Regions from separate parts of the Methylophaga sp. UBA678 genome, predicted to be linked through region 3. Evidence: riboswitches for the same ligand, from Rfam matches in the RefSeq annotation. Region 3 holds a riboswitch; each other region holds the start of a gene.
The links. A riboswitch is a leader RNA that binds a small molecule or an ion and turns the genes downstream of it on or off. The one in region 3 is predicted to bind cyclic di-GMP.
Positions count from the first base shown of each region.

Region 1: another riboswitch for cyclic di-GMP. It lies ahead of B3014_RS02155 (beta strand repeat-containing protein); the one in region 3 lies ahead of B3014_RS10480 (hypothetical protein).
Region 2: another riboswitch for cyclic di-GMP. It lies ahead of B3014_RS11285 (VPLPA-CTERM sorting domain-containing protein); the one in region 3 lies ahead of B3014_RS10480 (hypothetical protein).
Region 4: another riboswitch for cyclic di-GMP. It lies ahead of B3014_RS00445 (hypothetical protein); the one in region 3 lies ahead of B3014_RS10480 (hypothetical protein).

Region 1 covers NZ_DBNG01000006.1:52,815-60,780, reverse strand. The annotation lists gene B3014_RS02165 (hybrid sensor histidine kinase/response regulator) at 1-346, opposite strand, end outside; gene B3014_RS02160 (response regulator) at 346-963, opposite strand; gene B3014_RS02155 (beta strand repeat-containing protein) at 1,086-4,538, opposite strand; cyclic di-GMP riboswitch class I at 4,557-4,638, opposite strand; gene B3014_RS02150 (hypothetical protein) at 4,767-5,066, opposite strand; gene B3014_RS02145 (cysteine desulfurase family protein) at 5,147-6,295, opposite strand; gene B3014_RS02140 (hypothetical protein) at 6,502-6,696, opposite strand; gene B3014_RS02135 (AraC family transcriptional regulator) at 6,830-7,849, opposite strand; gene B3014_RS02130 (GGDEF domain-containing protein) at 7,865-7,966, opposite strand, start outside.
Region 2 covers NZ_DBNG01000021.1:104,260-112,225, reverse strand. The annotation lists gene B3014_RS11290 (DNA alkylation repair protein) at 267-1,376, opposite strand; gene B3014_RS11285 (VPLPA-CTERM sorting domain-containing protein) at 1,430-2,011, opposite strand; cyclic di-GMP riboswitch class I at 2,029-2,107, opposite strand; gene rlmD (23S rRNA (uracil(1939)-C(5))-methyltransferase RlmD) at 2,335-3,669, opposite strand; gene B3014_RS11275 (YdbL family protein) at 3,753-4,361, opposite strand; gene B3014_RS11270 (hypothetical protein) at 4,371-6,437, opposite strand; gene cysM (cysteine synthase CysM) at 6,440-7,324, opposite strand; gene acpS (holo-ACP synthase) at 7,324-7,707, opposite strand; gene pdxJ (pyridoxine 5'-phosphate synthase) at 7,704-7,966, opposite strand, start outside.
Region 3 covers NZ_DBNG01000019.1:28,195-36,160, forward strand. The annotation lists gene B3014_RS10455 (ATP-binding protein) at 1-649, opposite strand, end outside; gene B3014_RS10460 (HD domain-containing phosphohydrolase) at 633-1,682, opposite strand; gene alkB (DNA oxidative demethylase AlkB) at 1,934-2,554, opposite strand; gene B3014_RS10470 (TMEM165/GDT1 family protein) at 2,872-3,426, shown strand; gene B3014_RS10475 (methyl-accepting chemotaxis protein) at 3,496-4,812, opposite strand; cyclic di-GMP riboswitch class I at 5,485-5,567, shown strand; gene B3014_RS10480 (hypothetical protein) at 5,582-6,076, shown strand; gene B3014_RS10485 (lipopolysaccharide kinase InaA family protein) at 6,341-7,966, opposite strand, start outside.
Region 4 covers NZ_DBNG01000002.1:37,935-45,900, reverse strand. The annotation lists gene glmM (phosphoglucosamine mutase) at 1-539, shown strand, start outside; gene tpiA (triose-phosphate isomerase) at 661-1,446, shown strand; gene secG (preprotein translocase subunit SecG) at 1,453-1,782, shown strand; tRNA gene B3014_RS00470 (tRNA-Leu) at 1,806-1,890, shown strand; gene cysC (adenylyl-sulfate kinase) at 2,056-2,646, shown strand; gene B3014_RS00460 (DHH family phosphoesterase) at 2,652-3,626, shown strand; gene B3014_RS00455 (undecaprenyl-phosphate glucose phosphotransferase) at 3,687-5,096, shown strand; cyclic di-GMP riboswitch class I at 5,329-5,410, shown strand; gene B3014_RS00450 (hypothetical protein) at 5,446-5,934, shown strand; cyclic di-GMP riboswitch class I at 6,140-6,219, shown strand; gene B3014_RS00445 (hypothetical protein) at 6,254-6,769, shown strand; gene B3014_RS00440 (polysaccharide biosynthesis/export family protein) at 6,898-7,449, shown strand; gene B3014_RS00435 (hypothetical protein) at 7,477-7,966, shown strand, end outside.

The DNA of each region.
Region 1 (7,966 bases), on a different contig from region 3:
AAAACAGGATGCCCGCCGTCCCCCATATACAGCCAGAAAAAAAGGCTAATAAAATCTGGACTCTGCCATATTGGAAAACCTCTGTAGTCTGCGCTGTTTCAATATTTAAGCTTTGGTAATGCCACCATCTCACGATGATTAATAGATATAAGACAGTAAACCAGGCAATAGCGGCCAGCGAATACGATGTATTCTGCATGACGAGTGTGATGGGGATGGCACCAAGTGCATTACCGATAAGGGTGGCGGGACAATTACGATGAGCAATCAGAATTTTTTCAATATCTATCTTTTGTTGATATCGCCCCAGATCAGTAGACGATTGTTGGTTAGTAAATCGAAACATTAATCCAAACCAAGTTGGTGAGCTTTTTTACCGGCTTCGCTACGGCTTTGTGTACCCAATGCTTGAAAAATGGCACTGACGTGTGATTTCACGGTTGGCATGCTTATCGAGAGCTGTTCAGCAATCGCCTGATTAGAGAATCCCTGCCTCATCAGCCTTAACACTTCAAGCTGACGCTGGGTAAGATTGTGCTGACTCGCCCACTGCTCTGCTTTTGGTTTTAGCTTGTCCATGTCACTGTCTGGAAACACTTTCTGACCCAACATCACTTGCTCGATGGTCTGAAGAATGGTCTCTCCTGATGACGACTTAGGAATAAAACTCATGGCACCGAGGTTAAAGGCAGTATCAATATCTATCGGATCAGTCGATGCTGAAACAATAATAATCGGCACCAGACACGATGAATCCGATAAGGACGCTAACAACTGAAAGCCATCCATGATCGGCAAACGAAGATCAATCAAGGCCACGTCATATTGTCCCGAACTTAACTTATCAAAGGCCTCTTTACCGTTATTGACAGTATCAATGATATCAATGCTATCTGCCTTGCTGAGTAAGGCTGATAAGCCATCTAAAAATAACTGATGGTCATCAACTAGTAATAGTTTCACGTCTGCGCCTGCCTTTTATTATTTTTATAGGTCATTATTCATAAAATTGAAAAATCAGCCTAGTTTAAATGAAAAAAAAGCCGTCATTAACGACGGCTTTTTCCTCGCGTTTCACATTGACTTTAACGTTGGCTCACACGACGGCGTATACCAATAAATCCCAGCAGTGCTGGTGCAAACAAGAAAATGGCTGCCGGTACGGGTACCGCACTGACACTTTCAGTAATCACCAGATTGGCAAAGGTATCACCGAAGATCACATCAAAATCAAAGCCACTCATCAGCGGCAGAATGATGTTATCAAAACTGCCGACCAAGCTGCTGAAGGTCATGAAATTAAAGATCCCGGCTTTAAGTTCTGAACCGATAAAGTCAAAACTCAACACACCCGCTAGTGTCGCCACGCCATTCACAGCAAATACATCCGTGCTATTACCATCAAACTCGATATTCATTGCACCAAATGTACCTTGGGTGTAGTTGCCATTCACCGTCAGTTTACCGATAGAGTTACCTGGGGTCAGGCTGGCATAATCGCTATAGCTGGTGCCGTTCACGAACACATTGCTATTAATCACGCCGTGACCGTTCAAGTTACCGCCATTAATGTTGACGTTCTTTTGGGTCATGCTGCCATTTACTGTGGTACTGCCAGCGGTTTGAATAAACTCACCAGTGCCAGACACAATGTGGCCATCCGTCGTAATAAATTGACCAGAGTTGGTGATGATGCCGTTATTTTTCAGTGTCCCTTGATTAGATAAGACACCGGCATTCTCAATCGTTGCTTGGTTGTTGATCTCACCAAAGTTAGTGAAGTTACCGCTACTTTTATTGCTTATCTTTGAGGTATTTGATAGCGAACCAGTGGAGACATTGGTCAGTTTTCCTTCATTGGAGAGGCTATTTTTATTATACATAAGCCAGTGATTATTAAACTCACCGGTGTTAGTGATGACACCGTTATTCTCCATGGCCAGCGTATTGAACTCACCGGCATTAGCGAATGTGTTGTTGTTATAAAACTCCCCGGTATTATTAAAAAGCGCCCCCGTGTTATTCGTTATGCGACCTGCATTGGTGAGTCTATTATCGCTAATAAATCGACCGCTATTATTGATTTGGCCGGATGAAGCCACATTCAGATCACCTGAGGTTGAGTTAGTCAGCTGACCGCTATTGCTCAGTACCCCCTCAACGATGAACTCATCGTTATTATTGAGCACGCCGGTATTATTGAGTGTTGCACCGACTTTATTTTTTAAGACAGAGGCATTAGTCAGTGTGCCAGCATTCTCAACGGTGCCGCTATTTACAAACACGCCAGTATTGACAATATTGCCTCCAGCCAGGTTTGTCACGGTAGCGAAGTTATTGAACGTACTGGTGTCATTATTATTTATCACACCAGTATTGGTAATGGTGTTTTCATTATCCAGCAGCCAATAACTTGTCAGCGTGCCGGCATTGACAATAGTTCCGGTATTTTGAAGGCCGACAGAGTTAATTGCCCCATCACTATTCAAGGTGCCATTGTTAAAAAACTCTTCCGTGTTATTGATTGTGCCGTTAATCGCATTATTGATAACACCATAATTTATCAGCCGAGCGTCATTTGACAGCATTCCCCGATTTGTCATCGTGCCAGTGCTAGACAGTGTCATCTCAGCCGAACCGGTATTACTGATGTAATTGTAGTTAGTTAACTGGCCACTGGTTGAAAACGCACCCGTATTATTTATTTGTCGGTGATTAATCAAGGTGCCATTATTCGCTAAGGTACCTGAGTTATTCAGCGTGCCATCGTTCGTTAAAGTGCCGGAAGCACTGTTGGTGAATAAGGTTTCATTATCAAGCTGACTGTAATAGCTCATATTAAACTCACCTTCATTGGTGATGTTCGAGGGTGAATATTTTTGATTGAGCAATTTGCCCTTCAGGTTAAGGGTGCCATCAGATGTATTGATGAGGGTATTGACGTTAGTAAAGTCTGCATAGTCATCAATCAAAAACTGGCCGTTATTCATGACGCTGCCATTGATAAATTCACCCTGAGCAATAAATTGGCCCTGATTATTGATAACTCCATAATTTGCCATTGTGGAATATAAGGTGGAGGTAAATGTGCCCTTATTGTTCAGAACACCGCCATTGGCAAACACACCATTGTTGAGAAATTGCCCATTTTCGTTGTTATTAAAAGTGCCAGCATTAGCAAATTGACCACTATCTGAGTTAATCAAGTTACCTGTATTATTGAGTGTGGCAATTGTGTTATTTCGGATAATGCCCTGATTGGTTAACGTACCACCTGCCTGATTACTGAGCGTACCATCGTTAGCAAATTCACTGGTGTTTGAGTTAATCAATGCACCCGCATTGTTGAGAGTGCCTGTTGCGTTATTAGTGATAATGCCCTTATTGGTTAATGTAGCTCCTGCCCGATTGCTGAGAGTGCCATCATTATTCAAACTCGCTGTTTCATCATTGACAAAACTAGCGTTATCCTTGTTGTTAAATGTGCTGTGTTCTTGATTATTGAAAATAGAGTGATTATTTACAACACCATTTGATTGATTACTAAAGCCGCTAGCATTGTTAAATGTCGAACCGCTATTATTATTGAGTATGCCATTATTAATGAATGCAGCCGACTTAGTATTATTCATGATGGCATTATTGTTTATCGTGCCATTGTTAGTGAGCCTGCCAACCCTGTATCCGCCTGAGTATGTCTTTCCAGATGTATTGCTAAATGTGGCGAAAGTATTATCAATTACACCTGTGTTGGTAAATGTTCCATATGTTTCAAATGATTTGTTATTGAGTATTTGTCCGTTGTTATTGAAATTACCTTCGTTGGCAACACTACCGTCGTTTCTGAATAGTCCATCATTAACGACCAAGCCAGAACTCAAATTATAGAAAATATTGTGGCTTGTAAAAATACCCGTGAGTTCATTATGAAAGCCATTGTTTCCTGACCCTGACCTATTGTAAAAATTGCCACTTTCTACTGTGCCAAGATTAATAAATTTACTATTACCATTATTATAAATACTGGCTTTGAGGCCGCTCATTGTCCCCTTAGATAAAATTCGAATTGTACCTTCGTTGTCTATCCTATTTCCTACTCCCCATTGACCATTACTAGAAATGTAACCTTTCTTATTGATAAGCTTATCAGTAATAAATCGAGAATTAGTGGCATTTAGGATATCTCCATAATAGTTCTTAAGCATCCCCTTTCCACTATCAAATTCACTGTTGTTTTCTATTACGCCATAGTTATTTATCTCACCACGATTATCTATTTTGCCTTTGTTAAAGACTGTTCCTGACTTAAGATTATCGAAATGACTCTTTCCAGACAGGCTAAGCGATCCAGCATCATCAACAGTCAACTTACTGGCATTCTCAAAATTCTTTGCGATATAACCATCACTAACTCTGATTGGGGATGTGTTTGTGCCATCTAGTTGTGTAGAAGCATGCACAACTGACGACGCCAGTAAAAATGAGCTGCACAGCAACGTAGTAGAGAGCGACAGAAACTGTCGTTGTTTATTTATCATCACTCGGATTCCTTGCGTTTGTGCAACCCAGCCACCTTGTTAAACAACAAGGCCTGTGGCTTTCCGTCCCTGATTCACACCAAGTTTGGCCGATTAAATAACACGCCGATCATAATGAAATGGGGTTATAGCGACTATCAGCCAAAAGTATGATTTTGTGAGAAAAATAAATAAGCAATAAAAAAGGGAGTCACTGACTCCCTTCTAAATATGGTGTGATAAGAGAAATTAACTTTCTTTCTTATCTTTGCAGGATGGGCGTTTATCACCCTTATGTTTTTTATGGGCCGCTGCGGCTTCTTCCTTGGTCACCTTGCCATCAGCATTAGTATCCATTTTTTCGAAGCGTTTTAATGCTGCCGCTGTGGCTTCCTCTTTTGTAATAACACCATCACCGTTGCTGTCGATATGAGCGAAATATCCTTTTTTATCATGTTTAGCCATATCGTCAGTTGATGCTGGTTCAGCGAATGTCACTGTGCTCATTGCCATCGCGGCTAATACTGAAAAAAGTGCTGTTTTCATCATTAATCCCTCTTGTATTGGTTGGGATTTTTAGATTACGCCGGTCAAAGTTAACAAATGGTTATCACAATAAAAAATCGGAATTATTTTTCGATAGCCGCTTTTATATAGTCGATGGCCTTTGTTATTTGTTGTTCATCTGAAAAACGTCCCAGACTGATGCGTAAGGATGATCCTGCTTCTTCATCCGTCAACCCAATCGCTTTTAATACATGTGAAAGCAAGACCATTTCACTGTTACAGGCAGAGCCTGTAGAAGCACAGACATTCGGCTGGAGTTTTTCTAATAGCTTATTCGCATCACAACCGATGAATTGCACATTGATATTGCCGGGATGACAATGACTTTGTGTGCCATTTAATTTAAATGGAATATGCGTCGCTTGCAGTTGCTGTAGAAACAAACGTTTCAAATGCGTTAATTGTTCGCGGTGAGTTTTTGCTTCTTGTTTTGTGATACGCATCGCTTCAGCAAAACCAACACAGAGAGGCGTGGCCAGGGTGCCTGAACGCATACCAAACTGTTGCCCTCCTCCCTGAATAAATGGTGGTAACTCGGCCTGCAGATCATTTTTGATAAATATCGCGCCAATACCTTTTGGGCCATACACTTTATGTGCAGACAAACTCAGCATATCGACATTCCAGTCTTTCACGTCAATATCCATCGCTTCCGGTGCTTGAGCCGCATCACAATGAAACAGAGCGCCTGCCGAGTGTGCCATTTCAGCAAAGGTTTTGACATCCTGAATAGTGCCAATTTCATTATTGACCGCCATAATGCAGACCAACAATGTCTGATCAGACAATAATGATTGATAAGCGTCTACATTAATCAGCCCGGTGTTATCGACTGGAATTTCTTTGACTTTGTAACCTAGTTTTGCGGCATAAAAATAGGCGGCATTTTTAATACATTTGTGTTCAATTTCACTGATAAGAATGTCACGACGTTCAGTAGTATTGCCAAATAACACACTGGCAATCGCCTGATTGTTCGACTCAGTCGCACCCGACGTAAAAATGACCTCTTCACTTGAGGCATTAATGCACTTTTCAATGGTGCTACGCGCAGTCTCAACCGCTGCCGCAGATTGCTGACCAAGCACATGGGCCGTGGAATGTGGATTAGCAAAAATCTCATTATTGTACGGTGCCATCGCGCTAACAACGCGAGGTTCTATCGGCGTGGTCGCCTGATAGTCGAGGTAAATTGAACTACCGATTTGCATTTCCTGCTCCACTTTTCGATGTCAATAAAATCGAAGGATTGATATAGATTGGCTGTATAGGATAGCGAGAAAAGCGGCTTATTGGCTATTTAAAATAGTGTTTATGGCGTTTAGTGTAAATATATAAACAAGAATAAAAGGCAAAAAAAAACTGTTACCGATGAGGAGTGAAATCGGTAACAGTTAGTAGATTCATCATTAGCAATTTATTTTTTTGTTATTTCTTGGTGCTTATTGATATCTGTGTGATTCCTTGTTTGCTCTTGGCTATCAATAAGACTCGAACTGGTAACACTATCTAGTTTTTTTGACTCAAAGCCTTTGTTATCGGCGACGGCAACAGAGGCTGAGCTAGCTATACTTAGGGCACTGATAGAGAGAAAGGTATTTAATCTGTTCATAGGATGACTCCTTAATTTGACTGAGCTAATACTTAGCTACAGTTCAGTTATAGCCTCACCAGGCTGAATTTATGCTGAACAGAATTAAGCGATTTGATGCGACGTATCAAAAAACTAACTGTTTCTTGATTATTTATTGTGCAAACAAGTGATATGGCGAACTTCCCGTCCAGCGCTTAAAGGCTCGTCGAAAATTATTCATGTCATTAAAACAGAGGTACTCGGCTATTTCCTGGCTATTCATCTGCCTAACCTCATACAAATAAATAGCGGTATGTTTTCTGACCAAGTCTAATTGTTGTTGAAAGCTGGTTTGATGCTTTTTGAGCTTTCGTTTCATGGATGCTGGGCTGAGACCAAATGAAAATGACACTTTATCCAAATTAGGCGGTTCGTCTATATGTGACTGAAGGTGGCTGTATATTTGATCAAGAAAACTATACGGGCTGTATTCTTCAGATAGTTGCTTGTCACTCTCTTTTAAGGCGCCCTGCATGCCAAACTTAGATGCATTCGGCCAAGGTGTATCCAAACAGTATCTGGGTAGCCGTATTCGGTTCATCTGTTGATTAAAGCAAATATCTTGTCCAAAGTTGACCCAATATTGTTCAACGTATTCAGGTTCATCGTAGCTAAATTCAAACTGCCAAGGCATTTTTTCACCAGCTAACCACGCCACCATCGACACAAAAGCGGACATGTAAGACTCAATAATAAATCTGTGTTGTTCTATGCTTCCTGTACTGTCAACCCAATACAAAAATAGCTCATCGTCATTTTCATAATATCGGGGCGTGAATAGTGGCGACAAAATGGCATGATATTCACAAAGAATCATTATTGCCTGACGTAAGTTACTCGCTTGCTGTAAAGCTTGACTCACAGAACCATAAAATCCAGGAAATAAACGCTGACCATATAAAAAGCTTATATCATCAGCATCCGCTAGTTTCTGACAGTTTTTGATTAACGTCAGATATTGGTCAGGACTAATGCGCTCTTCAGCCTGCTCAAAATCACCAAGCTGTAAACGCGTTCCTTTCAGTAGATGATACTCAGACACATCACGTGACAGTGCCAATTCGACTAATACAGCGGGCTGATAATGAGGTGTGATACAGGGTGTATCTAGCTCATATCCCAGCGTTTTCACCAGCTTTGCCATGGTTCAGATGGCAGGTGCAGCTGTTTGTTTACGCTGGCTAAGAAGTTGATTTAATCGTTTAATTAACGAATCAGAATCATCCCTTTTTGCCATGGTAATGGCGGT
Region 2 (7,966 bases), on a different contig from region 3:
GGCCAGTCTTAGACTGGCTTTTTTTATGCCTATAAATTAGCATCGATTCAGCAAGTGATTGATTTTTGATCTAGGTCAATGCCCGATATCCACAGTAGATAAATAATAACCTCACGCTGTTTAGACAGCAGAATCTTTTCAGAGGGGAGAACTATTATGGAAAAAATCGAACACTACATTCACGATAACTTTGCCGCATTAATCTGCGTGATGTCTGTTGCTTGGTTAGCACTTGTTGCTTACGGCCTACTCATGTCCTAATCCAGTTAAGGCATCAATAACTCAAAACTTGCCCGGGCAACACACTGGCCATTTAATAAACACTCAACCTCATGTGTGCCCGGGTAATATTGTCTTGTCGAAATCTTCTTCAAGCTATGTCGTTTTTCGAGCTGAAGATATTGTCCTTCACTTAAGTGAATATTTTTCCATTTAAACACTTTTTCTCTGCTTATTTTCCCACCCGCACCAACAAAGCGAATTTTGTAATCTAATACAAGGTATTGAATCTGATGGCTCAGTATGCCCAATTCCAGCACGAGCGTGTCTCCAAGCTGTAATACTGGTTGAGAAAGGCGAAGCTGTGCTTGTTCAATATTAACCGAGTGACTAAAACCTAATAGCGGATAGACATCTGTTATACCTTGTTTAACGAGACTTCTCATCGCATGGCGAATCACCCAACTCGTATTATCAGAAGCATTTTTTTGCCATTGAGAACAGACATCAATAACCATTTGAGGATGATCTTTACTCATATCATTGATGTTATTAGCCACAGACCGTCTCACATATAGACTCGAATCACTTTTTAACTTCTCAAGAAGCGGCCATATAAGAGCGGGATCATGACGTAGTTCAGCGAGTTGCGGTGCCCAGGGTAAACGCGGGCGAATGCCTTCAGAAGCTAATCTTCGTACATGTTCATCATCATGTTCAGCCCATAACAGCATTTGCTGATAGGTTTCATCAAAGTGAGCCTTCAGAAAAAAACGAATAGCAAACTCAGCTGTAAATAATGAAGTGAGTTTTTCGAGTGCAGCAAAAGAAACGTTGCGATGCTCCAGACCATATAAAGCAACATAATCAATTAATGGCCAGGCTAGGTAATGTGCCCACCCAGAAAAATGTTCATCTCTAAGAGACTCAGCCGCCTCTAATAAGATATTTATTGCATCAACATAATCGTGAGGTAGATAAACATGCAAACTCTTCGCAAGATAATCTGCACGCGCCTTGAGCTCCAGCTCATCTAGTTTGAGAGATGCAGTCTCAATAAAATCCGTTACAGCAAAATCAGGCCACACTGAATGAATCAGAGAGCCGATTTCCTTCACTGCAGGAATATGAAGTTTATTTTTGAGTTGTTCAGCCATAAAAAAAGCCGCGATGGAATCGCGGCTTTTATCATACGGTATTCTGTCTTAGCTTAGGCAGTTTTTTTACGTCTGCGTATTGCTGTCATACCCATCAAACCAGAACCTAGTAACCATACAGCAGCAGGAACAGGTACTTCGCTAACAGGTGGGCAATATTCGCCATTCACTGTTAACTCAGCCCAGAAAACGTCTTCGCTCCATTTTGAAAACCAAGCCTTGAATGAGATGCCAGCAAGGATTTCGTCAAATAAGTCTGAGCTTAGGCTGAACATTTCAACACCGCCATCCAGAGAACCTAAGTAGCTCAAACCAGTACCATACCAGTTATCAGTATAAGCATATAAATCATCCCACCAACCATTTGCATTTGTCGAAATTTTTAGTGTGGCAGATGTAATGTCTAAATCTGCAGGGTCAGTGATAGCATCGAAATCCATATAACCAAACTCATAATAGTTCGATACTGAGGCAGTAAATGTTTCTGAGTATGTTTCAGGGTTATCACATAAAGATGAATCGTCCCCACAACCACCATGATGGTGGTGGTGACCATGGAAAAATGTTGCTGAAGCAACACTTGAAAAACCTAGCAACATAGCAGCTACTAAAATAGCCGATTTGTAAAATTTCATAGAATTATCCTTGTTTACTATGCAGCCCGGCCATCTTTAAAAAAAGACCCGTGGCTTTCCGTCACATGGCTCACACCAAGGTTGGCTTATCTGTTTATTATGCAATCACTATCTGCAAGATAGATATTAGTGAGTTGTAATGTGCCAAACAATTGTACTTTGGTACTAAAAAGTAAAATAAATCAGCTTATTACGACTCTACTTGTCCGATAACTTCACTGTTAACGGATAAATAAGTCCGACTCAACTTATTCCGGACGATTGCATAATATGAGGATATCTATGTCGGAACAATTGTACTTTGGTACAGTTTTTAATCTTTTTTAACGTTTTTTTACAAATACAGCAATAGACTCGACATGGGTGGTATGTGGGAACATATCCATAATGCCTGCCGATTCCATAATGTAGCCATGCTGGTTCACCAGTTCGCCAGCATCACGTGCTAGCGTTGCAGGATTACATGAGACATATACCAATCGCTCAGCACCTAACGCAGCTAATTGATGCAACACTTCAAATGCCCCACTTCTGGGAGGATCCAGTAAAATCTTATTAAACCCTTTTTGTGCCCAAGGATAATCTTTCAATTCTGTTTGGGTGAGATCCGCTTGCTCAAACTCGGCATTAGATAAGGCATTAAGTGCGGCATTATTTTTTGCGTGTTGTACCAGTGCAGCATCACCTTCAACGCCAACGACCTCTGTCACCCGTTTAGCTAAAGGCAAAGTAAAGTTGCCGAGCCCGCAGAACAAATCAAGAATACGATCTCCATCCTGAACATCCAGCAGCGTCATGGCCCTTTGAATCATTTTTTCGTTAATACCCGCATTCACCTGCGTAAAGTCACTCGGGTCAAACTGTAAGTTCAACCCCGGCTCTGGTGCGTAACTAAGCTGAGCAGACTCAGGCCATAATAAAGACACGGTATCCGGCCCACCTGGTTGCTGATAAATCCATAAATTATTGTTTTGTCCAAAGCTAATCAATGCATTTTTATCAGTCTCGGATAATTCATCCAGATTACGAAACACCAATGCGACATGTTCATCATCCATTGCCACTTCAATCTGAGCGATGCGGTTATAGGCTTCCAATCCACCAATTAATGAAGCTAAATCCGTTAAACGATGACCCACACGTGGATCTAACACTTCACATTGTTCAAGCATGGCAATGTACGGCGATGACTTTTCCCTAAAGCCCACTAAAACTTGTTCTTTTTTAGCGACGTATTTAACGCCGAGGCGTGCTTTACGACGATATCCCCATAATGGACCGGTTAAAGGTTCCAACCACTGTTCAGGGCTTAAGTTACCAAAATGAGTAAAGTGTTCAGCCAATGTGGCCTGTTTATGAGCCAACTGTGCTTCAGGTGACATATGCATCAAACTACAGCCGCCACAAATACTAAAATGCTGACATTTTGCCTCTACCCGATCATCAGCAGCAGACAAGACTTCTACCGTGCGCGCTTCATCATATTTTTTATGAACCCGACTATATTGAAAGTTCACTTTTTCTCCGGCTAATGCGCCATCTACAAAAACAGTTTTGCCTTCGATGCGAGCAATTCCCCTGCCATCATGTGATAATGACTCAATCTCTGCTGTCACAAGCTCTTGCGGTATTCTTTGTCTGCGGCTACGTCTTGCCATTGTTATCTCTTATCTCTGAAAAATAAAAATCCAGTGGTGTTTTCACACCACTGGATATCGTTATTATAATCAATCTGATGTAATTATTTTTGTTTCCAGCTGCCGCCTTGTTGATACCACCAGCCATTAGCAGCATTACTAATCCAACGTTGTGCAAATGTTTGCTGGATATCATTCTGCCATTCTGGATGACCATTGGCTCTGGCGATTTCAGCATAGAGCGCTTTACGATCATTATTTTCGGCGGCAATCAGACTGTTTAACTGATTACGGTCTTTTAACGGTACCGACTTCGCATCACGCAATGTAATAAAACCATCATCAGTTAAACCTATTGCGCCACTATTATAGAAAGGCTTCAGGCTTTCATGGCGTGATTTCATATTCGACTGTAATGCATTGATAGCGGGTGAATTGATATTAATATCCGCGCCTGCCGCTTCAGCCTTCGGTACCATCCAGTTCAACACCGACATTGCCAATGGCAACTTGGCATCTGATACTGAAGACTGCTTATCCTGATCATCAGATTTAATCGTTTCAGCGGGGTTTGTATCTGGTCCCCACACATCTTCAATAATTCTATCTGCCGCTTTTTCAGCTGCCGCTGCTGGGAAGTAGATATTTATAGTCACGCACGAGACCAACATTAATCCCGACACCGTCCCCGTTAACCATTTCATGATTTGCATAACCTCTCCTTACTCAATTATCGGTCCAGAACTATTTTGTACCGCTTTGATACGCTCTAATAAATCTGCCCAGTCCACTCTTCGTGTATAACCAATCACATCAATCCATGGTGGTAAACCACCACCACCTTTCACAATATAGTAACCCTGATCAGCATCTTCGATGCCAGCCATTTCACAGACATCATTTCGTAAATAACAGGACAGTCCTAAACGTTTATAAGAAAAGTCATCAAAAAAACGTAAAAAACTTCTGGATATCATACCTGTTGCACCACCGCCGACCTGCGTTAAATTATCTACGGCACGCTGACTGATGACACGTTTTCCCGGATTATCTTCAGACGTTTCTAATGTGGCATCAAACTGGACCGGTTTCCAATCAGACAATCGTAAGTTATGAACAGCTCCGGACACACGACCTGTAATTTTTCCCACATCAAACGTTTTGGTTAACAGTGCTAAATCTAACTCTGTGATATCAATATTGGCATACAGTTGTGGTAATACGCCGAGAGGATCCGTCAAACGCAAGTCGCGAATGACTGTCGTACCATCGAAGACTTTAACTTGTAGTGCCCCATCGATAGTTAATTGCTGAGATTGGTATCGCACGTGAGGAATAACGCCCGATAACTTACCATGCATTGTCGGCCAGTCCAGTGTCTGCGTTAAACTCTCCATGGATATCGGTAACAACAAGCCATCAAATGACCAGGTTATCTGTTTATCTTCTTGTTGCTGCAAACTCAGCTGATTTATTTGTAGCTCTCCATCCAATACGGGAATCGTCGTTTCTTCTACTAACTTAAAGCCATTTTTCACAGTTTGCGTATGCAGACTGCCGGCACCAATATCGACAGCATAAAGTTTGGCTTGCTGCCAGGATAAATAACCATTTAAAGGCTTATCACTATTGGTCCAAACCAGTTCACCATTCAACTTATCCGCCTTGTAACGCTGCTCACTATCCACCAGACTGACGTTATTCAACGTGGCACTCAGCTGATGCTGCTTGTCAGACCAACTTATTGAGGATGAAACCTGACCTGACAATTGTAAATCAGCTGCGGCAGTGCCCACCATAAAAGGCTTTAGCCATGTGGAATAAAACGGTGATAGCGTTTTTACAGTCACATTCGCTTCAACCTTAGTCGGCATATTATCTGTTATTTCAGCAGTGGCCTCTAAAGTAAATTGTTCTGGTTGCGTTAACTTAATATCCGCTAAGGTCCAGTGATTTAAGCCTGATTCATACTTGCCTTCAATGCTTAACTCCATGGCAGAAGTAGATAAATCGACAAAGATAGGATCACTATAAACCTGGCCTGCGGTGAATGAAGATACAGCAACAATATCCCAGGTATTGTCCGTATTATGTAAGACGATATCACCTTGCATTGTGACATTTTCCGCCACCTGACTTGCCGTCGTATTACTAAAACCCAAATCAGCTAATTGCCACTTTGCGGTGGCTGACAATACTCCCAGCAGGTTTCCATCAAGACGTGCTTGAACAGATATCTGACCTTGAGGCTGCCAGTTGTTGACCACATCAATGTATTGTTTATCCAAAAATTGAGGTAGCCATTTCTGTAGTGCTGATAAGGGAATATTCTGAGCATCAATATTCGCGTCCCAATGCTGTTCATCAAGACTAATATCAAGGCTTACCGTACCGCCATCCAGTCTCAGATTTTTTAGCTGGATATCATATTGTTCACCTTCGGTACTGACATCGAGACTAAATTGGATTTGTTGCTGCCCCAGCTCAGGATGAGAAAACTGTAAACTACCTGACTGACAACGAAAGGCATCCGTTAACCAAGCTGCTTTTGTACACTCAAATGTCACATTGCGTAATTGATTAAGTGGTTCAGCTAAGGTGATTTGAGCAGCGGTCCCTGATAGCTTCAGATCACCGGAAGTGAGTTGAACATAGGTTTTCAGTTCTTTCGCATCAAATTTTTCTGCCCAGCTATGTTCACTACTAATTTGAATCGTATTAATAGCGAATACCGGTAATGACCATAAACATAGCCATAAGAAAACTGACTTTGGCGTCAGATAGCTCATTATCAGGCAGAGAAAACGCCTGTTGAGATGTAACGATCGCCACGGTCACAGACGATACTGACAATCACCGCATTTTCTACCTGCTCAGAGATCTTCATAGCTGCTGCTAATGCACCCCCCGATGACACTCCGGCAAAAATACCTTCTTCAGCTGCCAGTCGTCGCATCATGGTTTCTGCTTCATCTTGTGTGACATCTATTGTCATATCAATGCGCTCTGGCTCGAAAATCTCAGGTAAATACGCCTGCGGCCAACGGCGAATACCTGGAATACTGGCGCCCTCTGCCGGCTGCACACCCACCACCTGAATCGCTGGGTTTTGTTCTTTTAAATAGCGAGATGTACCCATAATTGTGCCAGTCGTGCCCATTGAACTCACGAAGTGGGTAACTTCACCTTCGGTATCAGCCCAGATTTCAGGCCCCGTAGATTCATAATGGGCCAGAGGATTATCAAAGTTTCCAAACTGATTTAGCACCTTGCCTTTGCCCTCTTTCTGCATTTGTAAGGCCAGATCCCTTGCGGACTCCATACCATCTGTCAGAACAAGTTCGGCACCATACGCTTTCATCGAAGCACGACGTTCAGCACTACTGTTTTCCGGCATAATCAGAATCATTCGATACCCTAATATCGCCGTCACCATCGCCAAAGCAATACCCGTATTACCACTGGTCGCTTCGATCAAGGTGTCGCCAGGCGTGATATCACCGCGTAACTGCGCTTGCTGAATCATACTCACCACAGGTCGGTCTTTAACCGAGCCAGCTGGATTATTACCTTCCAGTTTCACCAGAATGGTATTACTCGACTCGCCGGGAATACGCTGTAATCTGACAAGCGGCGTGCGGCCAATAAACGCTTCAATCGTCGGGTAAGATTTCATCAATTTGCTTCCATTAACACAACATAAGCAATCGCATATTCATGATCGTCACTCAGGCTTAACATCGCCTTATCAATATGCATTTTTTCTTTCAGTTCCAGTCCCACTTTTTCGAACTGTAACTCAGGTTTACCCAGTGAATTATTTCTGACGCTGATATGACGCAAACTTAAACCATCCCGAAATCCTGTTCCCATGGCTTTAGCGGCGGCTTCTTTTGCTGCAAATCGTTTCGCTAAAAAATTAGCCGGTTTAAGTTGCAATTTAAACTCGCTGAACTCATGGGCACTGAGTATTCTTTCAGCAAACTTATCACCATGTTTATCGAGTAAGTCTTGCATTCGCGGAATATGAACAAGGTCTGTGCCAATGCCAATGATCATCCCCGGCGCGCGTCCTGCATCAATTGTTTCATCTCGCGAACCGCTGCCTGAAAGCCAGTAAACACCGAACGCGCCACAATCGCGTGGCCAATATTTAACTCCACCAGTTCTGGTATCGCCGCAATTTTCTGAGTATTGTGGTAATGCAGACCATGGCCAGCATTCACCTGTAATCCCCTTTCATGAGCCTGTTTTGCTGCATCAGCAATCACGGCAAGCTCTCTTTCGGCCTCTGCATCGGTTTCGGCATCAGCATAAC
Region 3 (7,966 bases):
ACATATTTGCCAAAAAGCGGCTTTTTGCCTCATTCGCCAACTTTGCTGTTTTGATAGCAACGTGCAGTTTGTTGATTAAAAATGCAGAGTATAAGGGGATAACGATCAGTAAGAGTAATAAGCTGTAACCGATAAGTTGATGTTGAGGTAGTTGCCAATAAGGGCCATAAACAACGGCAACGCTAAAACCAATCAGACCGACGGATAACGAGAGATAAAGATATTGTGTGCCGTAGCGAAACCCATTTCCGAGAATCACCCACAAATAGAGAATAAAAAGAAATACACTCTCATCCCCTGAATAGAACATGAGTATCGACAATGAGCCTAAATCCAACAAGATGCCGGCAAACCGTCTGATAGGAGAGGGGCGTGGGTTACGTATGAGTGCTATGGCAATGGCCATGGCACCAGCATAATAGGCAAGCGTTACCAGTGTTGGATGAGACAGTAAGGTGTCTTGAAGGCGCTCACCATCACTCCATGGCAAGGCAAAATAAAAAAGGATACCCAAGCCGATTGTTAAGCGAACTTTAATAGCTTGTTCAGGCTCACTATCACCTGTTTTGCTCAATAGTATGCGCAAGCGTTCTAGGGTGGCTGAAAAGAACGTTTTATTTTGCAGTGTTGCCTTAGGTGATTCGTTCATAGGGGTCATCTGCATATTCAGCCTGAATCGTTTTTATCTTATCAAGGCTTTTGATAAATGCATCAACGCAGTCGGGGTCAAAATGACTGCCAGCTTGGTTTTGTATGTAATCAATAGCCTCTTCAGTACTCCATGGAGCCTTATACGGCCGGGCAGAAACTAATGCATCGAATACATCAGCTACGGCTACCACGCGTGCAATGAGGGGGATATCCTGTCCTTTCAGACCATTTGGGTAGCCTTTTCCATCAAAACGTTCATGGTGATTCAAGGCGATAACGGCACCTGTTTGCATATACCGGGATTGACTGTCAGAAAGGATGGCATGACCAATAGTTGTGTGAGTTTGCATGATCTCCCATTCAAACTCATTCAGTGGTCCTGCTTTGAGTAAGATACCGTCTGGAATCCCAATTTTGCCAATATCATGCATCGGAGCCGCGTACTCTAATTCCTCACACTCTTGTTGTGTAAACACATTCAATGCTGCGGCAATTTCACGTGCGTACTTTGCCATACGAATGACATGGTTGCCTGTTCCTTCATCGCGGTATTCTCCGGCACGGGCTAATCTTAATAATGTTTCTTTTTCACGGTCGACGACTTTCTTTGTAGCGATTTCTACCTGTCTGGCCAACCAATCAGCACGATCCTGAATGATCAGATGCTGTTCTTGCATTTGTAACAGGTTACGGCAGGTTGTTCGACACTCGATTTGGTCAATGGGTCTGGTGAGAAATGCGGTTGTACCGGCTTCAAGCGCCTCATAACGCACCGACTTCTCACTCACGACTGTAATCATGACAATGGGAACGGTCTGGCAGTGAGCTAAAGCACGAACCTTTTTGATAAACTCCACACCATTCATGTTTGGCATGCGGTAATCAGTAATAATGAGATCTGGTTCATGCTCGTTAAGCCAGCGCAGCCCTTCTTCTGGGCTACTCAATGACGTGATATCGATATTTTCTGCCACCTGCTGAATAACGCGCTCTAGAATGGTACGACCGGTTGATTGATCATCAATGATCAATATCTGCTTTGATTTTTTCAGAATGCTTTGCCTCCTTGCGTTTGCATATGAACTTTGAATGATGGATTTATCTTGCTGAATCAAGGTAACGGACCTGATTGTCTTTGCTTTTTTATAGTGCATCCTGCAGTAAAGCCACTAAAAAAATAGCTCACGGAACCTGTAAGCTGACAGTTGGATAGCTATGGCTCATTGAAAACGTCAGTTTGATACATAGCCTAGCCCATTATGCGTATAAGCCTATTGTTAGTCTAGTCGATAATGTTACCTGTATCACGAAACGTCAGGTTATATCGCGTTTGTCCAGTTTGTGGATGATGACCAAGTTTCAGGGGTTGTATACCATGAAATCGTAAGCGGTCAACGCCACCCCAGATAACCACATCGCCATGTTCGAGTAGATGATAGTTCACTTGGTCACTGCGTTTAAAACCACCAAACTGGAAAATTGCAGGCACGCCCAGTGATAATGAAACGATAGGTTGTGACAAGTCGTGTTCATCCTTGTCTTGATGTAAGCCCATTCCGACTTTGGGTATGTATTGGTTAATCAGACACACATCTGGTTGAAAATGATCAAACCCAACGGATGAAGCCAGCTCCATTGCCAGAGCTTTAAACATCGTCGGCATTGCTGGCCAAGCTTGATTGGTTAATGGATCAAGACGGCTGTATCGATAACCTTTCTTATCACTTACCCAGCCCCATTCACCACAGTTGGTCATTTTGGCGCCGACATAGTGACCTCGTTTTGTCTGCATTTGTCTTAACGGAGATGAGCTGATGATGCGATCGATTTCTGTTAATAGCTCGTCGGCTTGTGTTTTGATTGCTCCTTTCACAAGGTAGCTTTGATCAGAAATTTTAATCATAGAGAGGTAAAGGATTGTGTCGAGCTGTCAGCCGCGGGAATTTCACACCAATAATCAAACGGATGCGTTCATTTTACTTAATGAATCGGTAAGAAACCTAGTTAAATCATTCTATAAAAGATAGAATATGGAAATCGTCTTGGGGGAGTAGTCTACTCACCTACCGGTGTTTGAAGCTGTCAACATAATTGAACCCTCAAGGTTCATGGCAGTTTCGTACCAGCTTGCTGGTATTGACAAGACCTAAGACAAATAATGATCGCTCAGGCGGGAGGTCGTTGTTTGTCTTGGTATTGTTATCCCGCCGGAGTTATATCATGGATGCTTTTCTTACCTCTACTTTGACTGTTTCACTTGCTGAAATAGGCGATAAAACCCAGCTTTTATCCTTAATGTTAGCAGCACGATTTAGTCATAAATCAGCGATCGTTGCTGGTATTCTAGTAGCTACATTATTGAACCATGCTGCATCAGCCTGGCTTGGCACGTGGCTGGGACAGTATATTCTTGGTCCTACAGGGCAGTGGATACTAGGCTTAAGTTTTATTGTGATGGCTGGTTGGTTACTGATTCCAGACAAAGAAGATGATGATGCCATCAAATATCAGAAATATGGCGCTTTTCTTGTTACGACTGGTTTATTTTTTATTGCTGAGATTGGTGACAAAACACAGGTGGCAACCATTGCTTTAGCGGCAAATTATCAAGATATTGTCATGGTAACGCTGGGAACCACCATCGGGATGCTACTGGCAAATATACCCGTCGTTTATGCTGGCGAAGCGATGTTGAAGATTATCCCTCTCAAAGTGGCAAGGTGGGTAGCCAGTTTGGTGTTTATGATTATCGGCTTAAGTATCATGCCGTGGTAAAAGCCTGAGATCGTATCAGCGAAATAGAGAGCCACATTAATGAATGTGGCTCTGATCATTGAGCTGTAATTAGCGAAGATTTGAGAAGTTTTCTACCACTTCAACCACTCTCTGAGCACCACTTCTAATCTGACTTATCGTATTCCCAGCATTGTTAGCTAGCTCTACACCAGACTCTACGCCGGACATACTACCTGACATGCTTTTAATCACTGAATCACTCTTGGATTGAATTTTATTAATCATTGTTGCGATTTCAGCTGTCGACTGAGATGTTCTTGTAGCCAGTGAACGAACTTCATCTGCAACAACAGCAAATCCACGTCCACTGTCACCAGCTCTGGCTGCTTCAATGGCGGCATTCAGAGCAAGTAAATTTGTTTGTTCAGTGATATCACTGATCGTTTTGACGATAAATGATATTTGAGCTGTTTCAACACCTAATTGCTCCAATTCTGTTGAGGAGTGACTGAACTGTTGTTTCAGTTGCTCAAGCTTATCTATGGTTTTGAAAATAATTTCTTCACCTGTGGATGACAGTTTCTCTGTTTCCTGCGAAACCGTATAAGCCGTGTTAGCTGCAGCTTTTTCTTGCTCAGAACGCCGAACTTTTTCCGTAATGTCAGTTGCAAACTTTATGACACGGTACGGCTTGCCATTACTGTCAAAGATGGAGTTGTAGGTCGCTTCAAGCCACACCTCTGATTGGTATTTGGTTATCCGTTTAAAGTTATCAGCAACAAAACGACCCTCATTTAAGCTTTCCCAGAATTTCGTGTATTCGGCGCTTTTGACATAGTCTGATTCGCAAAAAATCTTATGGTGTTGTCCTTTCACTTCATCAAGTGTATATCCCATAAGATTAAGAAAATTCTGATTCGCATGGGTGATGCGGCCTTTCATGTCAAACTCAATGATAGCCATTGACCGATCGATTGCGGACAGCAAACTATCATTACTACGAGCATGCTCTACACGCGCGGTGACATCATTCGCTATCTTAAAAATTTTAACGACGCGATCCTCACTGTCTTTTATTGGGAAATAATTCGCTTCCAGCCAAATATCATGACCATTTTTATGCTTGCGTAATACTTCTCCAGAAAAAGATTCACCATTGTTGAGATGTTTCCAAAAGTCTCTATATCTGGAAGATTCAACTTCGGATTTATCACATAGAAGTTGATGGTGCTGTCCTATCAACTCTGCTGAGGAATAACCTGTCACGCGTGAGAAATTATCGTTCACTTTGGTTATTACTCCCTCAGGAGTAAATTCAATGAATGCCAATGAAGATTGCATAGCTGTGAACATTTCTAGCAATGGCTGTAACTGTTTTTCCAATGCTGCGTTTTGATCTGCTAATTGTTTTGACTTACCAAACATGATGATATCTCTTGTGTGTTGTTCGCAATGTTGTTGCAAACATCATATGTCGGCGGTGATGAAGAAAAGATGAATTCGTTACTCGATAAATATGAGCTGCATCACCTTTCTAAGGAATCAAATAAGTAAAAAGGGAAAATTTGCGAATGAGTCAAAATAATGGGGTGACATTGAAAAAATGCTAGATGCTTCATGGTAGAAAAAGATACAGATAGAGGTGAAGCATATTCGGCGCGCTTGAGCAGGTTATTTCAGCAGCTATTGATACCGTATGAGTAGCGCTGCTGAGATAGTTCTGTGTTATGTGCAAAGTCTCAAATATTGATATGCCGAGCCAATGAGCCCATTGCTTAATAAACTTGTATCTTCATCTACTTTTTGGATGAGTCTGAGGACGCTATCTGCGATGCTTTGATGGATTCGATTTTAATAGTGTTTCTGTTTATCTAATTCACTCCTAGAGCACGCGTAACAGTGCCCACATAGTAGCAACAGTCAAGATAGCACTAACTTTGACTGGCTTACTACGCTCAGTAATCCCTTTGAACAAAATCATACTTTTGGACGATATCTTTATTAATTCCAGTTCAGTAATCTGTGAATAACAGATTTTTATGAATATTCATCTGTTTTGAGTTACCCGAAGCTAACTTCATTTATTAAATTTATTCAATACATTAACGCCAAACCTGATGTGAGTCAGGGACGGAAAACCGACAGCTGTACATTATTGGTATCAGGGCTGGGCTGCATAACATGGACATTTCTTATGAAAAAAATAGTGTGGATACTATTCAGTCTGCTTTTATTGACGCTATCACATAGCACATGGGCTGCGACTGTCGTTAAAGCTGAGTTTGTTGCTGGATGGCCAGAGTATGATGGTGGAGAGTTTCAGTTTTCTGGAAATTTTGTAGGTGAAGATCTGAATAATGACGGTCTCTTGTCTTTCGGAGAGTTTTCCGTATTTAATTGGCGCTCAACATACGAGTCTTTCACCATAGCAGACTTGTTTGATACAGGTGATATCATGATTAGTACGCAAGAATGGTTGAATAATGGCATAAGTTGGATTGGGGCCTCCGACTTGGCTTACATCACATGGGATGACAGAGGGCAATCAATAAATACTATTCTTAAGGGTGAATATCGCTTTACCTCTTTTGAGGTGTCGGCGGTGCCATTGCCACCAGCAGCCTTGCTATTTGCTCCTGCGCTACTTGGTTTCATGGGCTTACGTCGCAAAGTAAAGCTCGCTGTTTAACGAGGTAATATTATTTGGAATAATAAAGCCACCATCACATGGTGGCTTTATTGTTTATTTAGTGTTTGATAGTCGTTTTGGTGGCTATTGCTCAACAAAAAAAGCATTTAGTCTACGAGCTTCAGGCTTAGCTGCTGTGCTAATGTTTAACTATTGTCGTAATGGCTTGTCTGAATAGAGCGCCCCTCTCTTATAAGTCTCTTTCATAGCACCGCCTATCATGATACTTAGCTTATACAGAGTGATTTTATCAATCATTTCCACCTATTCGAAGCCGATGCTCAGTGTCAATGCTGTTACAAATATAAAGATGACAACAGCTTTGACAGGGTTATTAATCTCATTAATCTTTTTGAATAGGCGTTTAATCGCTTTTCGCCCGAACTTACGTTTCATACTCACTTTGAAGTCATATAGATAAAACGGGACTTTATAGGTGAAAGTAAAGTTTTTACTTTTTCGCATACCGCTCAGGTAAATCTCCACAAATCTGTCCCTGCCTTCCGGATGCAGCTTGTATGTAATTCGCGTTAAGTCTGATAGACGTTTAGGCATGCTAACTGGGTGGTTGTAGAAGCGTGCTCTATTGATATCAATTAATGTGAACGTCAAGCCAGGCTTTCTTTTCTTAACGAGTATATTGCCGCCAGCTAAGTCACGGAAAAATACACCTCGAGCATGCATTTGTTGAAGAAATTCTGACAATGCACGATAGATTGTTTCCTCCGCTACTCCCTGATAACTGTTTGCTCCTTCACGAAGCGCATTGAACATGTCCCGAATATTGAAATCATGATCAACTTTTTCACAAATAAACACATTTTCCAACATGCTTTTGTCACCACTTTTTTCAAAGTAAGCAATAGCTCGTGCCGTTGATATATTTCTACGCGATAATTCAGCTGCTGCATTCCAACTTCTACGGGCTTTACTTGGTTTGAAACGATCAACGATAAGCTTTTGAACTGCTACCTTAAGTGGTTTCTTTGCTACAACTTCTTCGTCATTAACGCCGGGAACTCTCCAAATGATATTTCGGGCTTTCCTGAAGGTATTTTCTTTTGTATAAGCGGGAAGTAAATCGGGGTGAAGTTGTTTAACTATCGCCTCAGCATGCATGTCATCCTGAGCGCAGAGCATACCAACCCAGCCATTTTCATTGATGGGGAAGTATTGCCCATAACCTGTGTGAGCGAACAGAGAAGTTGTCGTTAAATTGTGGTCTGCAGAAAGTGTCATTTCATCAACGCCTTCCCAGAGGAGGAACATCGGTGACTCGTTAACGAAATGTGCTGAGGATCCTAAATCATGACCATCACGATTTTTAAACTCAGCTTTTTGCAAGTCTGACTCATCATAAAGGTTAGCCAGATCACAAGCTTTACCGTTAATGGTCCATGCGATGTGCACCACGGAGTCGTCTTTTTTAAAGGCATGTATTTCAATATTTTTTGTCGTTGCCAGTGCGCCTTTGTATTCAGCACCGGAAATAGCGGCAATGACTTGTTTTAATGCATAGAAAGATGGACGAGCACGGAAGCTTTCTAATGGACCAATCACGCTGGCGTAATGGGTGATACGTTCAAGCTTAGGATATTGTTCGCTACCATCATCAATTAGCCCCTCTCTTGCGCAGAGTAAAGGTCCCCAAAATGCTTTCTCTAGCGAACCTGATGCAGCGAGTAAAACAAAATATCGACTCAGATAATCAGCTTGTTTTTGTTCTTTCTCAACTAAAACTCGCTCGATTCTGGGTAGTGTCCAGAAGGCGGCGGGTGACACAAATCGTGACACGCCATTTTCATCTCCCGCCTTTCTCATTAAACGAGCTTTTTTAACTAAATTATATTTAAGTAATTTTGCCCACTTGAAGCCCAGTACACGATGATC
Region 4 (7,966 bases), on a different contig from region 3:
CAAGACAGCGCATGGGTGCGAGCATGCCTGACGTGGTCGGTACTCAGATGTCTAATCTGGGCTTAGAACATGCCTTGGCAAAGTTTGATATGTCACTTCACCGAGCCAAAGTTGGTGATCGCTATGTGATGGAAAAACTACAACAGGTAGGCGGCCTGCTTGGTGGTGAAGCCTCAGGCCATATTATTTGTTTAGATAAAACCTCGACAGGTGATGGTATTGTGGCAGCGCTTCAAGTTGTCGCCGAAATTCAGCAAACCAATAATAGCCTGCATGATCTACGCTCAGTCGTCACAAAATATCCTCAACATTTAATCAATGTCAGGGTAGATAAAATGATCGATATCAGCAGTAATGCAGATATCAATAACGCCATTAGATCTGTAGAGAAAAGATTAGGTGATGAGGGACGCGTATTACTCAGAGCATCGGGAACGGAGCCTGTGATCAGAGTGATGGTGGAAGGCATTGATGCAACATTGACTAAACAACTAGCAGAAGAACTGGCATCGGTAATTGAACAGGTACTGAAAAATTAATTTCCATGTCTGTTGGCTCTGATGGATCAATGAGTACAATCCTTGTCATATTTCATACATTGCATTATTCATGGTGGGTATGTAGTCTGATGTTTCATTTTATATTCAGAGAGAGTCTTAGGTGCGAAAACCACTAGTCGCTGGCAACTGGAAAATGAACGGCTCTAGTGAGAGTAACAAAGCACTACTTGAGGGAATACTTTCAAAAGCCGATACATTCTCCGATATAGAAGTCGCATTATTTCCTCCAGCCGTTTATCTGGGCCAGGTGCAGTCAGCTCTTTCAGGAACAGACTTGGCATGGGGTACACAAAATCTATCTCAATTTGAAAGAGGCGCTTACACCGGAGAAATTTCGGCAAGCATGTTGGCTGATTTTGGTTGCCAGTATGTGCTGATAGGGCACTCAGAGAGACGTTGTTTATATGCTGAGTTAGATTTAGACCAATGTCTGTTAGATCGTATTATCGCTGAGAAATATGAAATGGCAGTCAGGGCTGGTATCACCCCCATCATATGTATTGGTGAAAGTCCAGACGAGCATGCGGTCGGTCGCACAGAAGAGGTTGTATTGCGATTACTCGACACCGTGATTGCGCATCAAGGCGTTGAAGGTTTAGCGCATACTGTCTTAGCCTATGAACCTGTATGGGCTATTGGTACAGGACGCTCAGCCACGCCAGAATGGGCGCAAGACGTACATAGCTTTATGCGTCAACGTGTAGCAAAACACGATAAAGAAATAGCAGAAAATATAAGAATACTTTACGGAGGCAGCATAAAAGGTAATAATGCTGCGCCATTGTTTCTACAACCTGATATTGACGGTGGGCTCGTCGGCGGTGGATCGCTTGATGCCGATGAGTTTGTTAAAATATGTCAGGCCGCAGTTTTAAAATTAGGTTAACAACACATGCACGCGATTATTCTCACAGTTCATATTATTGCCTGTCTTATGCTGATTGGATTTGTTCTGATTCAGCACGGTAAAGGCGCTGATGCAGGCGCTGCATTCGGTGGTGGCGGTGGTGGTGCCTCAGGCAGCTTGTTTGGCAGCCAAGGCTCGGCTTCATTTTTAAGTCGTGCGAGTGCTGTGCTGGCAACAATTTTCTTTATCACCAGCCTGACATTAGCCTATTTTTCAGTCGATACACCAGGAAAGGCGAAAAGTGTGACAGAGTCTGTGCCTACAACAGAACAAAAAGTCGATAAAACACCTGCAGATTTGCCTGAATTACCGTAGAATACGCAACCTTGATTACCCTTGCCGACGTGGTGGAATTGGTAGACACGCTATCTTGAGGGGGTAGTGCCTTCGGGTGTGCCGGTTCGACTCCGGCCGTCGGTACCAAATTAAAACGCCTGACTTTCTGTCAGGCTTTTTTTTGCCCAATGACTTTGTCAAAACAAAGAAATAATTAACTTTTACACTAATAAGACTAGGAATAATTGCTGAAGTCGGTAATATCTATTTCAATAGATTACTTACTTACTCAGATAAGGACGTTTTTTTACTATGAATAACATTGTCTGGCATAAACACAAAGTAGAAAAGTTAGACCGGTCAACACAAAAAAAACAAAAGCCATGTATTCTATGGTTTACAGGGCTCAGTGGCGCAGGCAAATCAACAGTTGCAGATGCGGTGGAACAAAAGTTGTTTGAGCTAGGACATCACACTTATTTACTTGATGGTGACAACGTCAGACACGGCTTGAATAAAGATCTAGGCTTTTCAGATGCTGACCGCGTTGAAAACATCAGACGTATCGGTGAAATGGCAAAGCTGTTTGCTGATGCTGGCCTCATTGTCATGAGTGCTTTCATTTCACCTTTCCGCAGTGATAGAAAACTGGTTCGAGATCTCGTTGAAGAGAAAGAATTTGTTGAAGTCTATATTTCCACCCCACTGAGTACTTGTGAACAACGCGATCCGAAAGGCCTATATAAAAAGGCAAGAAGTGGACAGATAAAAAATTTCACAGGTATAGATTCAGAATATGAAGCGCCGGTCTCCGCAGAAGTGACATTAAACACTGCTGAGCTCAATGTGGATGAGTGTGTAGAGAGAGTGATTTCCTATCTAAAACAAAACGAGATAATTTAAAATCCATGACCAACTTTGATGTTTTTAATGGCGATGCTGACGGTATATGTGCCTTAGTTCAATTAAGACTGGCCAACCCAAGTAAGACAGAACTAATTACAGGCGTTAAGCGAGATATCAAATTACTGAGCAGGGTGGATGTTGAAAATGCATCAAAAGTCACTGTTTTAGATATATCAATGCAGAAAAACCGCGAAGCATTGTTAAATTTGTTATCAAATGATGTTGATGTCTTTTATGCCGATCACCACAATCCAGGCGATCAAATCAGTCATCCGCGTTTAGAGGCGTTGATTGATATGCACCCCAATAAATGCACAGCATTAATTGTCAATGAGCACCTCAATCATGCCTATGAGCTATGGGCAATCACGGCAGCTTTTGGTGATAATCTATCTAGTGTTGCCGAGGAGTATGCAAAGGAACTACACCTCACTGAAACTCAGACAATCAAACTCAAAACCTTAGGGCAGCATATTAATTACAATGGCTATGGTGCGAGTCTGGATGATTTGTTTTTTGCACCTGATGAACTCTATAGACAATGTGTATACTATTCATCACCTTTAGATTTTATTAATGAAAATACAGAGATAATGGAGACTCTGGATTCTGGCTATAACTCAGATTTGTCTCAAGCACAGCAGCAGAAAATGAGTTATGAGAGCGATATGGTAGGCGTTATTACCCTACCTGACGATAAATGGGCGAGACGTATTAGCGGGACCTACAGCAACTACTTGAGTAACCAGTTTCCTTCTCGAGCACATTTAATTCTTACAGAAATACCTGATTCAGCCGCTTATGTCGTGAGTATCAGAGCGCCTAAAATACGTCAGGAAGGAGCAGATTTTATTGCAGGTCAGTTCGACACAGGTGGCGGCAGAAAAGCAGCAGCAGGCATAAACTTATTACAAGAAACTGAGCTTGCAAGACTAATTTCTACTGTTCAGGACTATTACAGTAGCAATATCAACTAATACAAAGTCATTTATACTTATAATCAAAAGACTAAAAAACGATAGGATAAATTAGCACAGATGGCTCAGGGCAGGATCAGACAATACGATGCAAAAATTAATGCCATATCAAGACTGATTGATAGCGGTATTATCCTGCTAACGTTTTTAGCATTATTCGATATTTTCCATGCGACCTGGGATGTACTTTACATCTGGAGTCTTCTGTTCGCTATTGTATTGTTTAACTTCTTTGCTGAGTCACAAGATGCCTACCGCTCGTGGCGAGGCACGGCGTTAAGAGAAGAAGTCTCTGCCGTCATGTTTTCATGGTTTACCAGTGTTTTCATTCTGGTCATGATTGATATCTTCTTTATCCATTCTGGCACCTACCTCGATAGCTTTGTCTTCTTATGGTTTTTACTGACACCTATAGAGTTAATTTCCTGGCATGCCATTGTAAGAACGTCATTGGCTATTCTTCGAGCTCGAGGTGTAAATACCAGAAATGTGGCTATTGTCGGTGAAACAACGCTAGGTAAGCGCTTAGAACGTGCATTTAACGAAATGGATTGGTCTGGATTTAGACTGGTTGGATACTATGATGACCGGTCACAAAAACGGGTAGAAACAGAACCTAATCTGGTCGTAACAAATAATAAAGCAGGTGATTTCAATCAACTCATTGAAGATTGTAAGGCAGGGAAGGTGGATACTGTTTACATCACCTTGGCTATGTCTGCTGAGCATAGAATCAGACACATTACTGAGCTATTAGCCGATAGTACGGCTTCTGTATATCTTGTTCCGGACTTATTCACATTTAACTTGCTTAATTCCAGGTGGGTTGATTACCAAGGAATTACCGCCATTTCAGTCTATGAAACCCCTTTTGCTGGTATCGACAGTATCCTTAAACGGCTGGAAGATATTATCCTAAGCAGCCTTATTCTGACGATGATCGCTATTCCTATGATGGTGATTGCCGCAGGGGTTAAATTGACATCTAAGGGCCCTGTGTTTTTCAAGCAAACACGCTATGGCATGGATGGTGAAAAAATTAAAGTCTGGAAATTCCGCACGATGACGGTAACAGAAGATGGAGATACTGTCACACAGGCACAAAAGAATGATAGCCGTATCACACCATTTGGCGGTTTTTTGAGAAGAACATCATTGGATGAGTTACCTCAATTCTTTAATTCATTGGGCGGAAGCATGTCCATTGTAGGCCCACGGCCTCATGCTGTAGCACATAACGAACAATACCGCGCTCAGATTCAAGGGTATATGTTGAGACATAAAGTCAAACCAGGTATTACGGGCTTAGCCCAGATAAATGGCTTTAGGGGGGAAACTGATACCTTGGACAAAATGCAAGGTCGCGTGCATTACGATTTAAAATATATCCAGAACTGGTCATTGTTATTAGATATTGAGATTATTTTCTTAACGATATTCAAAGGGTTTGTGGGTAAAAATGCCTATTGAATTCCCGACTGAGTATCAGTAGTTTTACTTAGGAAAATAAACTTGTTGCCTGCAATGAGACACGGTATCATATAACTACTATTGAAATAGATGCATCAATCATCGATGCCAGATAACACTTGTTATCGTCATTATTTTCAATAGCAATCAGAACAATAGACATCAACGGTGATGGCTTTGTAGCAAGATCTTAATCATATGATCTTACACAACGTCAGCGGGTTAGATGTTGTGTAATTAAAGCCAAACTCGCTGTGAGGCGGGGTCGGAAAGCCACAGATCTTTAAACTTTTAAAGATGGCTGGGTTGCATTGCTTGTTTTTTCAACTTATGCATAAGGAAGTTTATTATGAAAAAAGCGATGCTATTTGTCGTAGCTTTATTGTTTTCAGTAAGTGTTAACGCCGCGACGTTATCTCTGTCTGAAGTAAGTTCATCTGTCGCAAGTCAAAGTGCTGATGTCACATCTGGTTCAGTTGTATTAGGTAGTGGTACAGTTTCTACTGCTGGTACTTGGAGTTCTGAGTTTGCATTATCAACTGACGAAGCTACACCAGTTGTGATTGCATGGTCATTTAATCCAGCGATTACTGGTGCCACATTAGTATTCGGTACATTGGGTGACACAGTGTCATATGCAATTACCGATGACTTCAGTTTCACTGCTATGCTGACTGCTGGCACAAACTACATCTTAAAAATCATTGATGCGACTTCAGGTGTGGTTAAATATGACGTATCAGTATCTGCAGTACCTGTTCCAGCTGCATTATTCTTGTTTGCCCCTGCCTTATTAGGCTTTTTGGGTATGCGTAGAAAAACAGCTGTTGCAGCGTAAGTAAAAGTTACACAAAATTAAAAAAGGGAGCTTAAGCTCCCTTTTTTATTGGAATTATATTATCCTTCAATATAGTATTTTATTAAGCACGAAAATTAATCATAGACATTGTACCAAGGTACAATAGACACGAACTCGATTGGACTCGTAAGATGAAACCATCTGAAAAGTCAGATAGGTAATTATCAAACTAACAATTTGATAATTGATTTAAAGCCAAACTCGCCGCGAGGCGGGGTCGGAAAGCCACAGATCTTTGTGTATAAAGATGGCTGGGTTGCATTGCTTGTTTATTAACTTATGCATAAGGAAGTTTATTATGAAAAAAGCGATGCTATTTTTTGTAGCTCTTTTGTTTTCGGTCAGTGTTAATGCTGCAACATTGACTCTTACTGGTGTAGGGTCAAGTGGCGCAACACAGTCAGTTGATGTCAATAATAACAGTACTGTATTAGCTGGTGGAACAGTTGGTGAAGTGACAAGTTGGTCTTCACTGTTTGATCTTTCATCAGATGACAACACCGCAGTCAAAGTGGAATGGTCTTTCAACCCGTTCGCAGCTTTAACAGGGGCTACATTAGTATTTGGTGAGTTAGATTTAGGTGGAGATTATTTACCTGGCGCACAAACTTTTGATATTACTGGCGACTTTAGTTTCACAGCATTTTTAACAGCTGGCGTTGTTTATGGTTTAGATATTATTGATGCATCTTCTAACATCCTAAAATATGATGTGTCAGTATCTGCCGTACCAGTACCAGCAGCATTATTCTTGTTTGCCCCTGCTTTATTAGGCTTCTTAGGGCTTAGAAGAAAATCAGCAGTTGCTGCATAAGAATTAAGATTCATATTAACAGTAACTTACTGTAACAAAATGAAAGGGAGCAAAAGCTCCCTTTTTTTTTGAAAAATAGAGTGTTAATATCAAATTTGAATGTCATTTATAGATAAGGATTTTCCCTCATGTCAAAACGCTTCATTTTCTTCTTTTTGATTCTCACTTCCCTATTTTCCTCAAGCGTCTTTGCAGACCAGCGTTATCTATTAAATTCGGGCGATATCCTAGATATTTCAGTATGGAATGAGGAAGCGTTACAAAAACAAGCCGTCGTGCTGCCAGACGGTATTATTACTTTCCCACTAGCCGGTGAAATTGTTGCTAAAGATAAAACAGTAGCTGACGTCGAAGAAGAATTAACCAAAAAACTCAGTGAATACTTAGCTGATCCTGTTGTCACACTCTCTGTTACTAGCGTTGAAGGTAATAGGGTACACATTCTGGGCAAAGTCCTAAATCCAGGTTCGTTTGTAATGAATCAACCTCTGGATGCTATGCAGGCTTTAAGCTTAGCTGGTGGATTATCTCCATATGCAGAAGAAAATAACATTATCGTGCTACGAAGAGACGGCACAACTCAACAAGTCTTACCGGTGAAATATGCTGAAATAAAAAAAGGTAAAGCACTGAATACCAATATCACACTAGAAAGCGGTGACGTCATCATCGTACCTTAAGCAGAATAATAGCTGAGAAGCGTGTCAATGATAAAATATATTCCGCTACTGTTGCCTATGTTACTAAGCAACACTGCGTCGGCAGCTGAATGGGTATTTAATGCTCAGGCAGATCCTAAATTTAAATACGATGATAATGAACTACTACGAGAAGATGAGTTAGATGACTTTAGCTTGAACATTGATCCAACCCTTTCACTAACTCGCTCATTAGAGAACTCGACATCTGAAATACGTCTCGGGTATAGAATTAGTCGATATCAAGACTTAAAAGAACTTGATAAAGAAAATCCATTTGCGAGTTTTAATACGACTTATGCCACTGAGCGAAGTACTTACGGACTGAAATTAGACTATGCTGAACGTGAGTCACGGGATATTGCTGAAGAGGATACAGCTGACTTCAGTAATATTTCTACAACGATTACAAAGAGTATCTCACCATCATTTAGTTACAGGCTAACTGAGCTAGATACCATAAGCACGAGTTTATCTTATCAAACGCGTAAGCAATCTG